DNA from 2 places in the Rhizobium sp. 1399 genome. Region 2 is predicted to be linked to the other one. Evidence: riboswitches for the same ligand, from Rfam matches in the RefSeq annotation. Region 2 holds a riboswitch; the other holds the start of a gene.

Region 1 (6,268 bases), on a different contig from region 2:
CCGCCAGGACGAGAAGGCAAACGTTTCGGCCTGAAGCTTGAGCTGAGAACCGTTATTTTAAGGGGCTTGCCTTGCGCAGGCCCCTTTCTATTTGAAAACAGGTGCCCGGCGCTGATAATAGTTGCGGGCAAGGTTGAAAACAGCCTTCGCCGATATTGCGCAAAGGATGACCCTTGGCAATGATGCTGTGATTCCGTAGCGTGTTGCTGGCGTTGTTATTTTAGGCGGTTCGGAAATGGTAAGCGTCGCTCCAGATAGGCGCTTCATTGTGTTGGCGTTCCATGTAATAAAGCTGTCACAACCGTGGAACGCGGGCGTTAACGTGGCTTGAAAAGCGTAGTCAGAACCTCCACTTGTAACAGCAAGTGAGAGTGCCGGCCGGTCCCAAGCGGCCGCGCCAAAGAGCCCGGTAACGGGACGATGGAAAGGAATAAAAATGACGAAGAAAACGTCTGTAGCGAGCACCAGCACCGCCTATCCTGTTCTCCCCCTGCGCGACATCGTGGTATTCCCCCATATGATCGTCCCGCTGTTCGTCGGACGGGAAAAGTCGATCCGCGCGCTCGAAGAGGTCATGGGTTCCGACAAGCAGATCATGCTGGTCACCCAGATTAACGCCAGCGATGATGATCCGGACCCGTCAGCGATCCATCGCGTCGGTACAGTTGCGAACGTGCTGCAGCTCCTGAAGCTGCCTGACGGCACCGTAAAGGTTCTGGTCGAAGGCCGTGCCCGCGCCGAGATCGATACCTATACGAGCCGCGAGGATTTCTACGAAGCCCTCGGCCATGTGCTCGAAGAGCCGCATGACGATCCGGTCGAACTGGAAGCCTTGTCGCGTTCCGTTGTGTCGGAATTCGAGAGCTACGTGAAGCTCAACAAGAAGATTTCGCCCGAGGTTGTCGGTGCGGCCAGCCAGATCGACGACTATTCGAAGCTCGCCGATACGGTTGCTTCGCACCTGTCGATCAAGATCACCGAGAAGCAGGAGATGCTGGAAACCACCAGCGTCAAGGCTCGCCTCGAAAAGGCGCTTGGCTTCATGGAAGGCGAGATCTCGGTCCTGCAGGTCGAAAAGCGCATCCGCTCGCGCGTCAAGCGCCAGATGGAGAAGACCCAGCGCGAATACTACCTGAATGAGCAGATGAAGGCGATCCAGAAGGAACTCGGCGACGGCGAGGAAGGCCGCGACGAGATGAGCGAACTGGAAGAGCGCATCGCCAAGACCAAACTGTCCAAGGAAGCCCGTGAAAAGGCCGATGCGGAGCTGAAGAAGCTGCGCCAGATGAGCCCGATGTCGGCTGAAGCCACTGTCGTGCGCAACTATCTGGACTGGCTGCTCGGTATTCCCTGGGGCAAGAAGTCGAAGATCAAGGCCGATCTCAACAATGCCGAGAAGATCCTTGAAGCCGATCACTTCGGTCTCGAGAAGGTCAAGGAGCGCATCGTCGAGTATCTGGCGGTCCAGGCTCGCGCCACCAAGATCAAGGGTCCCATCCTTTGCCTCGTCGGCCCTCCGGGCGTAGGCAAGACCTCGCTCGCCCAGTCGATTGCCAAGGCAACCGGCCGCGAATATGTCCGCATGGCTCTCGGCGGCGTCCGTGACGAAGCCGAAATTCGCGGCCACCGCCGCACCTATATCGGTTCGATGCCCGGCAAGGTTATCCAGTCGATGAAGAAGGCGAAGAAGTCCAACCCGCTCTTCTTGCTCGATGAGATCGACAAGCTCGGCCAGGACTATCGCGGCGATCCGTCTTCGGCTTTGCTCGAGGTACTCGATCCGGCTCAGAACTCGACCTTCATGGACCACTACCTGGAAGTCGAATACGACCTGTCGGACGTGATGTTCATCACGACGGCGAATACGCTGAACATCCCGGCTCCGCTGATGGACCGCATGGAAATCATCCGTATCGCCGGCTACACCGAAGACGAAAAGCGCGAGATCGCCAAGCGGCACCTGCTGCCGAAGGCCATCAAGGAACATGCGCTGCAGCCGAGCGAATTCTCGGTCAGCGACGATGCCCTGATGGCAATCAGCCAGCAGTATACCCGCGAAGCCGGTGTCCGTAACTTCGAACGCGAATTGATGAAGCTCGCCCGCAAGGCGGTCACCGAGATCATCAAGGGCAAGGCGAAGTCGGTTCATGTCACGGCAGCGAATATCGACGATTATCTTGGCGTTCCGCGCTTCCGCCACGGCGAAGCCGAGCGTGAGGATCAGGTCGGCGTGGTCACGGGTCTTGCCTGGACGGAAGTCGGCGGCGAGCTGCTGACGATCGAAGGTGTCATGATGCCCGGCAAGGGCCGCATGACCGTCACCGGCAACCTGAAGGAAGTGATGAAGGAATCGATCTCGGCAGCGGCGTCTTACGTCCGCTCGCGCGCCGTCGATTTCGGCATCCAGCCGCCGCTCTTCGACAAGAGCGACATCCACGTACACGTGCCGGAAGGCGCAACGCCGAAGGATGGTCCGTCTGCCGGTGTCGCGATGGCAACCGCGATCGTCTCGATCATGACCGGCATTCCGGTCAACAAGGATGTGGCAATGACGGGTGAAATCACCCTGCGTGGCCGTGTCCTGCCGATCGGTGGCCTGAAGGAAAAGCTGCTCGCGGCACTGCGCGGCGGCATCAAGAAGGTGCTGATTCCGGAAGAGAATGCCAAGGATCTGGCAGAGATTCCTGACAACGTGAAGAACAACATGGAGATCATTCCGGTCTCCCGTATGGGCGAAGTGATCAAGCATGCGCTGGTCCGTCGTCCCGAGCCGATCGAGTGGGATGGTACGGTGGAAACGCCCGTCATCGCGACTGTCGAAGGGCTCGATGATGCAGGTGCAGCCATCGCTCATTGAGCTTTGGCGGCCACATTTATGCCCAATTGTTGCAAATCCTGAAAAAGGCCGGCGGAAACGCCGGCCTTTTTTGTGAAAACGTCATGTAGACGCTTGCTTTTCCTTGATTTGCAGGGTTTTTGGGTTCTCGGCGGGCCTGATGAAAGCGATTTCTGCGCCTAGCTTACAGATTGAGTTGTTTCAAACCATTTAGAAAGGGGTGGAAACATGAACAAGAATGAACTCGTGTCCGCAGTAGCCGAAAAGGCTGGACTGACGAAGTCTGACGCAGCATCTGCCGTAGACGCAGTTTTTGATGTTGTGCAGGCCGAGCTGAAGAACAAGGGCGACATCCGTCTCGCTGGCTTCGGCAGCTTCACGGTTTCTCATCGCGCTGCCACGAAGGGTCGCAACCCGTCGACCGGCGCCGAAGTTGACATTCCGGCACGCAACGTGCCGAAGTTCACGCCCGGCAAGGGCCTGAAGGACGCCGTCAACGGCTGATACGAGATTGTCCGCCGGCCGTAAACGAGAACGGTCGCGCAGGATTTCGAGGGGGGTTCGGCATCGCCGGACCCCTTTTTGTTTTTGATCGCTTGCGGCATGCAGCGCTTTGTCTTACGACGGCGATGTTCTCAGGGCGGGGTGAAAGTCCCCACCGGCGGTAAGGGCTACGGCCTGAGCCCGCGAGCGCCTTCCGAAGCCTTGGTTTGGGAAGGGTCAGCAGATCCGGTGTGATTCCGGAGCCGACGGTTAGAGTCCGGATGAAAGAGAATGAGCATGGCCGCGCGCGGGCAGGGATCTGTCTGCGTCTGCGTTCTGTAACCTCATGCGTCCTGATTTATGTTTGGTCCCTATTCCGGATGGAAGACATGAATCAGAATTCCCTTGCAGTTTCGCACTCCCGCGCCTTCGCCGGTGCAGCCTTCATGGTGCTTGGAGGCGTCGTCTTCTCGCTCCTCAATGTCGTCACCCAATGGCTCACGATGACGCTTGCCTTCCCGGCGGCCTCCGCAGCCTTCTGGCAATATGGCTTCGCTTTTCTTTTCTCGTTGCCCTTCCTGCGCAAGGTCGGCCTTTCTGCCATGCGCACGGATTATCCCTGGCGGCATATCGTGCGTGTCGTCCTTGCTGCGCTCGGCGTCGAGGCCTGGGTCTCCGGCCTCGCCTCCGTGCCGATCTGGCAGGCGATCGCACTCGTCATGACCTCGCCCTTTTTCATCATTCTCGGCGCACGCCTTTTCCTCGGCGAGCGTGTTGGCCCCGCTCGCTGGATGGCGACAGGTGTCGGCTTTATCGGCGCCATGATCATCCTCCAGCCATGGTCGGACAGCTTCACCTGGGCAGCACTTCTGCCTGTTATCTCGGCTTTGCTTTGGGGCGCCTCCTCGCTCATCACCAAGAGCCTGACCGGCATTGAGAAGCCGGAGACGATCACCGTGTGGCTTCTGGTGCTGCTGACGCCGATCAATGGCGGCCTGGCGCTCGCGGCAGGCTTTGTGGTGCCGACGGGCGCCGCACTTGCTCTCTTCCTTCTGGCAGGCCTCCTGACGGTCGTGGCGCAATATCTGCTGACGCTCGCCTATGCCAGCGCCGACGCTGCCTATGTGCAGCCTTTCGACGACCTGAAGCTGCCGCTGAACGTGCTCGCCGGCTGGCTTTTCTTCGGCTATGCGCCGGCTGGTTATCTGTGGCTCGGCGCTGCGCTCATCCTCGCCGCGTCGCTCTTCATCATGCGCAGCGAGATGCGTCGCGAACGGCAGGCGGCCTGACGCAAACCGTACAAAATGTCGCAGGCTGTCATGTGTCTGTCATGGCAGTCCCGCAAAAAACCTCTGTTCGATTTTTTCGACATTGGGGGATTTTCAATGACATTGTCTTCGCGCAAGGCAGCGCTCGCTGCCATGCTTTTTGCATCCGTTGCCTTCCCGGCAGCGGCTGAGCCGGTTTTCAACCGCATCGCCTCTTTCCCGGTCGCGACCAACCTGCCGGCTGACAAGGACAAGCTTTCGGCCACTTCGGCCGAAATCATTACCGCTTCGCAGGATGGCAACACGCTGATCTACAGCGACAGCCCGCTCGGCGCGATCGGCTTCATCGACATCACCGATGCTAAGGCACCCAAGGCCGGCGGCGCGCTGATGATGGACGGTGAACCGACCTCGGTCACGACTGCAGCCGGCAAGGCGCTCGTCGCCGTCAACACCGGCGAAAGCAAGCAGAAGCCGTCAGGCCGTCTGGCGATCGTCGATATCGCCGGTAAGAAGATCGATGCCACCTGCGATCTCGGCGGCCAGCCTGATTCGATCGCCCTCAGCAAGGATAGGACGCTCGGCACTATCGCGATCGAAAACGAGCGCGACGAAGATGTCAACGACGGCAAGATCCCGCAGATGCCGGCAGGCGACCTCGTCGTCTTCCAGGTCAAGACCGACGGTACCGTCGATTGTGGCACAATCAAGCACGTTGCCCTGGCCGGTCTCGCCGGCGTTGCCCCGGAGGATCCGGAGCCGGAATTCGTTGCCTTCAACAGCCAGAACGAAATCGCCCTGACCCTGCAGGAAAACAACGAGATCATCATCCTCGACGGCACGACCGGCACAGTGAAGACGCACTTCTCTGCCGGCACCGTTGATCTCACCGGCATCGACACCAAACGTGACGGCGCCCTGAAATTTACCGGCGAGAAGAAGGGCATCCATCGCGAGCCCGACGCCGTAAAGTGGCTGGACGACAACCGTCTCGTCGTCGCCAACGAAGGCGATTATGAAGGCGGTTCGCGCGGCTTCACCATCTTCGACAAGACCGGCAAGGTCCTCTTCGAATCCGGCAGCTCCTTCGAGCGTGCCGTCGCCGCTATCGGCCACTATCCGGAAAGCCGCTCCTCGTCGAAGGGCGTCGAGCCGGAAGGTCTCGAAGCGGCCAAGTTCGGCACTGACAACCTGTTCTTCCTGCTCGCCGAGCGCGCTTCCGTCGTCGGCGTCTACAAGGACACGGGCGCCGATCCGGAACTGCTGCAGATCCTGCCGTCGGGTATTTCTCCGGAAGGCGCGATCGCCATTCCGCAGCGTAACCTGCTTGCGACCGCCAATGAACTCGACCTCGGCAAAGACGGCGGTGCGCGTTCGCACGTGATGATCTACGAGCGCGGCGAAGGCGAGAAGGCCTATCCGCACATTGTCTCCGCCGAGAAGGACGGCAATCCGATCGGCTTTGCAGCCCTTTCGGGGCTCGCCGCCGTTCCGGGGAAGCCGGGCATGCTCTACGCCGTCAGCGACAGCGTCCTAGGCTCGCAGCCGACGATCTACACGATCGACGCCACCAAGAAGCCGGCCGTCATCACCGATGCGCTGGTCGTCAAGCGTGACGGCGCTCCGGCCCAGAAGCTCGATATCGAAGGCATCGCTGTTGCCGCCGACGGCTCCTTCTGGC
Region 2 (6,268 bases):
ATTGATCTCAGGACTGGAGGACATAACGTCAGGCACGCTTTCCTTCGATGGTCAGCCGGTCAATCGTCTTTCCCCGTCGAAGCGCGGCATCGCGATGGTCTTCCAGTCCTATGCGCTCTATCCGCATATGACGGTCTACGAAAATATGGCCTTCGGCATGAGGCTCTCCGGCCGAACCAGAGAAGAATGCAAGGCGCGCGTCGAACAGGCAGCCGGCATGCTGCAGCTCTCACCCTATCTGGAGCGCTTGCCGCGCCAGCTTTCAGGCGGCCAACGCCAGCGCGTGGCCATTGGCCGCGCCATCGTTCGTGACCCGAAGGTCTTCCTGTTCGACGAACCATTGTCGAACCTTGATGCTGCGTTACGCGTCGCCACAAGGCTGGAGATCGCCAAGCTTCACCGTGGCATGCATGACACCACGATGATCTATGTCACCCACGATCAGGTCGAGGCCATGACGCTTGCCGATCGCATCTGCGTTCTTCGCGATGGCGTCGTCGAACAGGTCGGAACTCCGATCGAGCTCTACGAGACCCCGAACTCAATCTTCGTCGCCGGCTTCATCGGCTCGCCGAAAATGAACTTCCTCTCCGGCCCGTTCGCGGCTCCCTATAATGCCCACACGATCGGGGTGCGAGCCGAACATATCGAGTTTAGAGATCAGGATCCTGCCTGGACGGGCACCGTCATCCACTCAGAAATCCTCGGCTCGGACAGTTTCGTTTATCTCGACATCGGCTCCGCCGAGCCGCTGACCGTGCGAGAGACCGGCGTATCGAGCCACCAGCCCGGCCAGCAACTGGGCGTGTCGCCGGTCAAGGATCGCATTCACCGTTTCGACCAATCCGGACGCGCACTCGAAAAGGTCCCTTTCAAGGGCGCAGCCTGACCACCAATCAAACAAACAGGATCCGACCGCTTCCCATCGGTTCCGGTCCGCTACTTGCTGTGAAGGAGCAGAGACTTGTCTATTCGCACCATCGTCTGGGGTGAGAACATCCACGAAAATACCAACGCCATTGTCCGGGAGATCTATCCTGATGGCATGCACACCACGATTGCCAAGGCGCTGAACACCGATCCGGCGATTTCCGCGACCACGGCAACGCTGCAGGAGCCGGAACATGGCCTCAGCGAAGCCCGGCTTGCTGAGACCGACGTTCTGACCTGGTGGGGCCACAAGGATCACGGCGCGGTTTCTGACGTCGTCGTCGAGCGCGTCGCCAAGCGGGTCTGGGAAGGCATGGGCCTGCTCGTTCTGCATTCCGGCCATTTCTCCAAGATCTTCAAGCGGCTGATGGGCACGCCCTGTGCGCTGAAATGGCGCGAGGCGGGTGAGCGCGAGCGTCTGTGGACGATCAATCAGCGCCATCCGATCGCTGCTGGTCTCGGCGAGCATTTCGAGCTTGAGAACGAGGAAATGTATGGCGAGCAGTTCTCCGTACCGGAGCCACTGGAAACGGTCTTCATCTCCTGGTTCCAGGGCGGCGAAGTCTTCCGGTCTGGCCTGACCTGGCGCCGTGGTGCCGGTAATATCTTCTATTTCCGTCCCGGCCACGAAACCTATCCGACCTATCACGATGCGAACGTGCAGAAGGTGCTGATCAACGGCGTGAAATGGGCCTACAACCCGCAGGGCGACCTGAAGAGCATCACCGATGCCCCAAATGTGCCGGTAGAGAAGGCACTGGAGCCGATCGTCGAGCGTGGTCCGAGACTGCATCAAGCCGGCGAAGCCGGTTACCGCTGAGGAGAAGAGCAATGCGTCTACTTGTTCTTGGCACGGGCATGATGGCCAAAAACCAGGTTGCCAACTTCCTCGCCATCGATGGTGTCGAGGTGGTCGGCGCCGTCGACACCGATCGGACCCGGCTTGGTGAGTTCGCTGATCATTTCAACATCGCAAAGCGCTTCAGCACGCTCGAGGAAGCGATCGCCTGGGGCGAATTCGATGCCGCCACCAACGTCACGCCTGACCGGATACATCATGCGACGAGCTTGGCGCTGATCGCGGCCGGCAAACACGTCTTCTGTGAAAAGCCGCTGGCAGAAAACTACGCCCATGCGCTTGAGATGACGGACGCGGCTGAGGCCGCCGGCGTCATCAACATGGTCAACCTCACCTATCGCAACGTCGCACCGCTGCAGCGCGCCCGCGAGATGGTGTTGGCAGGCGAACTTGGCACCATCCGCCATGTGGAGGCCTCCTATCTGCAGAGCTGGTTGGTGTCTCGCGCCTGGGGCGACTGGCGCACGGAATCGCGCTGGCTGTGGCGCTTGTCCACCGGCCATGGATCGAACGGCGTGCTCGGCGATGTCGGCATTCATATTCTCGATTTCGCCGCTTATGGCGCCGCGACCGATATCGACCATGTCTTTGCGCGTCTCAAGACCTTCAACAAGGCGCCGGGCGGACAGATCGGTGAATATATGCTCGACGCCAATGACAGCTTCACCATGTCTGTCGATTTCGCCAATGGCGCTCTCGGCGTCATCCATGCGACACGCTGGGCGACCGGTCATCTCAACGAACTGAAGCTGCGCATCTATGGCGAAAAAGGCAGCCTCGAAGTCATCCATCGTCCTGACGGCTCAGATCTTCGGGGCTGCTTCGGTGACGATATTGAAAGCGCCACCTGGCGTGACATCGAGGTGCCGGCAGTGCTGACCAACTACCAGCGCTTTGCCGAAGCGGTCAGAACCGGAAAGCAGGACGATCCCACCTTCCGCCATGCCGCCAACCTGCAGAAGGTCATCGACCTCGCGATCGTATCGGAGAAAGAACGTCGGGAGTTCAATCTGCTGGCTTCCGAGAGCCTGGAAGGCACGGCCGGCCAGGAACGCAAGACGGACGATCAGGGACCGGCGCTAGCACTCGTCGTCTGAAGGCATGGTGAAACATCGAAGGCCCGCGTGATCGGGCCTTCGTCGAGCTAATAGCTCACGCTGCTTATCCGTGCCAGCGCGCGAGTGCCTCGTTGCAGACTACACAAACGGCACCCACGCGATCTTGGCTCGCCGTGGCTCTTTTACGCCAGGCCAAGACACGCTTACTAGGCGGCCTTAACAGGCGCTCTCACGCCCCGATAAGCAATGAGATCCTCGATTGTGATCAGATGGAGGCCGTGCCGTTCGGCAAACTGCTCAAGCTCGGGCAGGCGTGCCATCGTGCCATCATCATTGGCCACCTCGCAGATGACACCTGACGGCGACAGGCCGGCAAGCCTTGCGAGGTCGACAGCCGCCTCGGTATGACCTGGACGAGAAAGCACGCCGTTCGGATGCGCACGCAACGGGAAGATATGGCCGGGCCGCGCAAAATCCTCGGGGCGGGACGTCTCGGCAATGAGTGCGCGAACCGTCGCGGCGCGGTCAGCCGCCGAAATTCCGGTCGTCGTTTCAGGAATATAGTCAACCGACACGGTGAAAGCCGTCTTCAAAAGTTCGGTATTGTTGGGGACCATCTGCGGGATCTGCAGCTCGTCCAGCCGCTCGCCTTCCATTGCCACACAGATGAGGCCGCGAGCATAATTCATCATGAAGGCGATCGCCTGCGGGGTGATTGCCTCGGATGCGATGACGAGGTCGCCCTCGTTTTCACGATCACGATCGTCGACGACGACCACGATCTCGCCACGCGCAATCGCGACGATCGCATCTTCAATTTTGGAAATTGCCATCTTCTCTGCCTTTCAAGGGTTAGCCGCAGTGTGCGGCGTACATGGCCTGTCAAAAGCCACCATTTTCCCTTGGGCGAACAAGCATATGAAACACCGCGTGCCGAGCGGTGTCCTCTGCGTTGCTCTCTTCCATCCGGACTATGACCGTCGGCTCCGGCATCTCACCGGATCTGCTGACCCTTCGCTTCCACGAAGGCGCTCGCGGGCTCCGAGTTGCCTCGATACCGCCGGTGGGGAATTGCACCCCGCCCTGAGAACATTACTTAGATAGATGATGAAGGCCTTGTTCTGCAAGAGGTTGGGTGCAGATCTCGCCGCGGGAACTGCCTCGCAGAGGTGAAAGCACCGTTTCCTATTGCCGAACAGAGCTAGGACATGATCAGGCCGCCATCGACATTGATGGTCTGGCCGGTAATGTAGGCTGCATCGTCGCTGGCAAGGAAGGTGACGAGGCCGGCGACGTCTTCGCCGGAACCGGCGCGCTTCATCGGAATGCCTTCGACCCATTCCTTCATCAGTTCGCCGGGGCCGTAATTGCCGAGCAGCTTGCCCCATGCCTGGTCGTTATAGGCCCACATGTCGGTCTCGATGATGCCCGGGCAGAAGGCGTTGACGGTGATGCCGTCGGTCGCGACTTCCTTGGCAAGGCTCTGGGTGATGCCGACAACGCCCATCTTCGAGGCGGCATAATGCGGCGTATAGATGAAGCCGTCGCGCGCCTGGCCGGAGGCCGTGTTGATGAGACGGCCGCCGCGGCCGTGCTTGCGCATGCGGGCGATCGCTTCCTGGGCGCAGAGGAACACGCCCTTGGTGTTGACGGCCATGACCTTGTCCCACTCGCCCTCGGTCATATCCTCGATGCGGGCAATGGTGATGACGCCGGCATTCTGGATGGAGACGTCGACTGCGCCGAATGCCTGCTCGGCTGCGTCATAAAGGGCCTTGACGCTTGACTTGTCAGTGACGTCGCCAACGAAGGAAATAGCCTTGCCGCCATCTGACTTGATCTGTTCTGCCACGCCATGCACGCTGTCTTCATTGGCCGAAACGACGAGATTGGCGCCTTCGCGCGCAAAGCGTTTGGCGATCGCTGCACCGATACCGCGGCTTGCGCCGGTAATGACGACGGTCTTGTTTTCAAAACGTTGCATTCTCTTTTCCTTTCAACGGCGCCGGTGTGAGCGCACCGATCTGCACCGGCGACACTTGTCTCCGCACTCAGAGTTCAAACGGCTGCCGAAATAATTCCTGCGAATTCCGAGGCCTTCAGCGAAGCGCCGCCGACCAGCGCTCCGTCCACATTGCGAAGCCCGAATATCGCCTCTGCATTGGATGCCTTGACCGAGCCGCCATAGAGGATCTTGACCGAACGGCCATCGCTGCCCAGCCGCTCTTCGAGCATCTGCCGGATCGCCGCATGGACCTCCTCAATCTGTTCGTGGGTCGGCACCAGTCCGGTTCCGATTGCCCAGACGGGTTCATAGGCGATGACAAGATTTCGGCTGGTAGCACCCTCGGGGACGGATCCCCGCAGTTGTTCGCCGACGACTTCGATTGCCCGGCCTTCGTCGCGCTCATGGCGTGTCTCACCGACGCAGACGATCGAAATCAAGCCTGCCCGATGCGCTGCAAGCGCCTTCCCCAGCACAATCTCATCGTCCTCGCCGTTCAGGACACGGCGTTCGGAATGTCCGAGGATGACATAGCGCGCACCGAGATCGGCAAGCATTTCGGCAGAAATTTCGCCGGTGTGGGCACCCGACGACTGCGCGTGGCAATCCTGCGCGCCGATGGCGAGATCCGTATCCTTGACCCGCGCCACGGCGCGGTCGATCAGCGTGAAGGGCGGGCAGACGACGATATCGCACGTCGCACTGCCCGTTAGCCCCTTCAGCGCCTCGATCTCAGCTTGGGAGGAGACGAGACCGTTCATTTTCCAATTGCCTGCGATCAGCTTACGCATGTCATCACCAGCAGCAGAAGCCGCCGTCGACGAGCAGATCGACGCCCGTCACGAAACTTGCAGCGTTCGACAGGAGGAAGACCGCAGGACCGACCATCTCGTCGACACTGGCCATGCGCTGCATCGGCGTCTGTTCTTCGAAGAGCTTGGTCTGATGTACCATCTCCGGCCGGGTGTTCATCGGCGTTGCGGTATAGCCCGGCGAAATCGTGTTGACGCGGATGCCACGCCCGACCCATTCCATCGCCAGCGACTTCGACATATGGATCACGCCCGCCTTGGAGGCGTTGTAATGGGCCTGACTGAGACCCCGATTGACGATGACGCCGGACATGGAGGCGATGTTGACGATCGAACCGCGGCCGCTCTTCAACATGGCCCGCGCTTCGGCCTGGCAGGACAGGAAGATGCCCTTCAGGTTGATGTCCATCAGTGTCTGGTACTGATCCTCTTCCATCTCCTCGGCGGGATTAGCGTTGGCGATACCGGCGGCATTGACAGCAAGCGAGAGCGCACCGAGATCGGCTTCGGTGCGGGCGACGGCTTCGGCAAGCGACGATTTACTGGTGACGTCGGCGGCAATCTCGATCGAGCGGCGACCGGCAGCCCTGATATGGCTGGCAGT

What was found. Region 2 has a riboswitch for FMN ahead of ribB (3,4-dihydroxy-2-butanone-4-phosphate synthase). Riboswitches for the same ligand answer to the same signal wherever they lie in the genome.
Region 1: linked by a shared signal. The riboswitch ahead of J2X71_RS15735 (DMT family transporter) and the one ahead of ribB (3,4-dihydroxy-2-butanone-4-phosphate synthase) in region 2 are both predicted to bind FMN.

What each region holds. Positions count from the first base shown of each region.
Region 1 covers NZ_JAVDSU010000004.1:280,596-286,863, forward strand. Annotated here, with positions in the region: gene clpX (ATP-dependent Clp protease ATP-binding subunit ClpX) at 1-34, shown strand, start outside; gene lon (endopeptidase La) at 437-2,857, shown strand; gene hupB (DNA-binding protein HupB) at 3,065-3,340, shown strand; FMN riboswitch at 3,464-3,616, shown strand; gene J2X71_RS15735 (DMT family transporter) at 3,709-4,608, shown strand; gene J2X71_RS15740 (esterase-like activity of phytase family protein) at 4,705-6,268, shown strand, end outside.
Region 2 covers NZ_JAVDSU010000003.1:191,130-197,397, reverse strand. Annotated here, with positions in the region: gene J2X71_RS12275 (ABC transporter ATP-binding protein) at 1-889, shown strand, start outside; gene J2X71_RS12270 (ThuA domain-containing protein) at 965-1,750, shown strand; gene J2X71_RS12265 (Gfo/Idh/MocA family oxidoreductase) at 1,762-2,886, shown strand; gene ribB (3,4-dihydroxy-2-butanone-4-phosphate synthase) at 3,054-3,680, opposite strand; FMN riboswitch at 3,798-3,942, opposite strand; gene J2X71_RS12255 (glucose 1-dehydrogenase) at 4,049-4,831, opposite strand; gene tpiA (triose-phosphate isomerase) at 4,906-5,643, opposite strand; gene J2X71_RS12245 (SDR family oxidoreductase) at 5,648-6,268, opposite strand, start outside.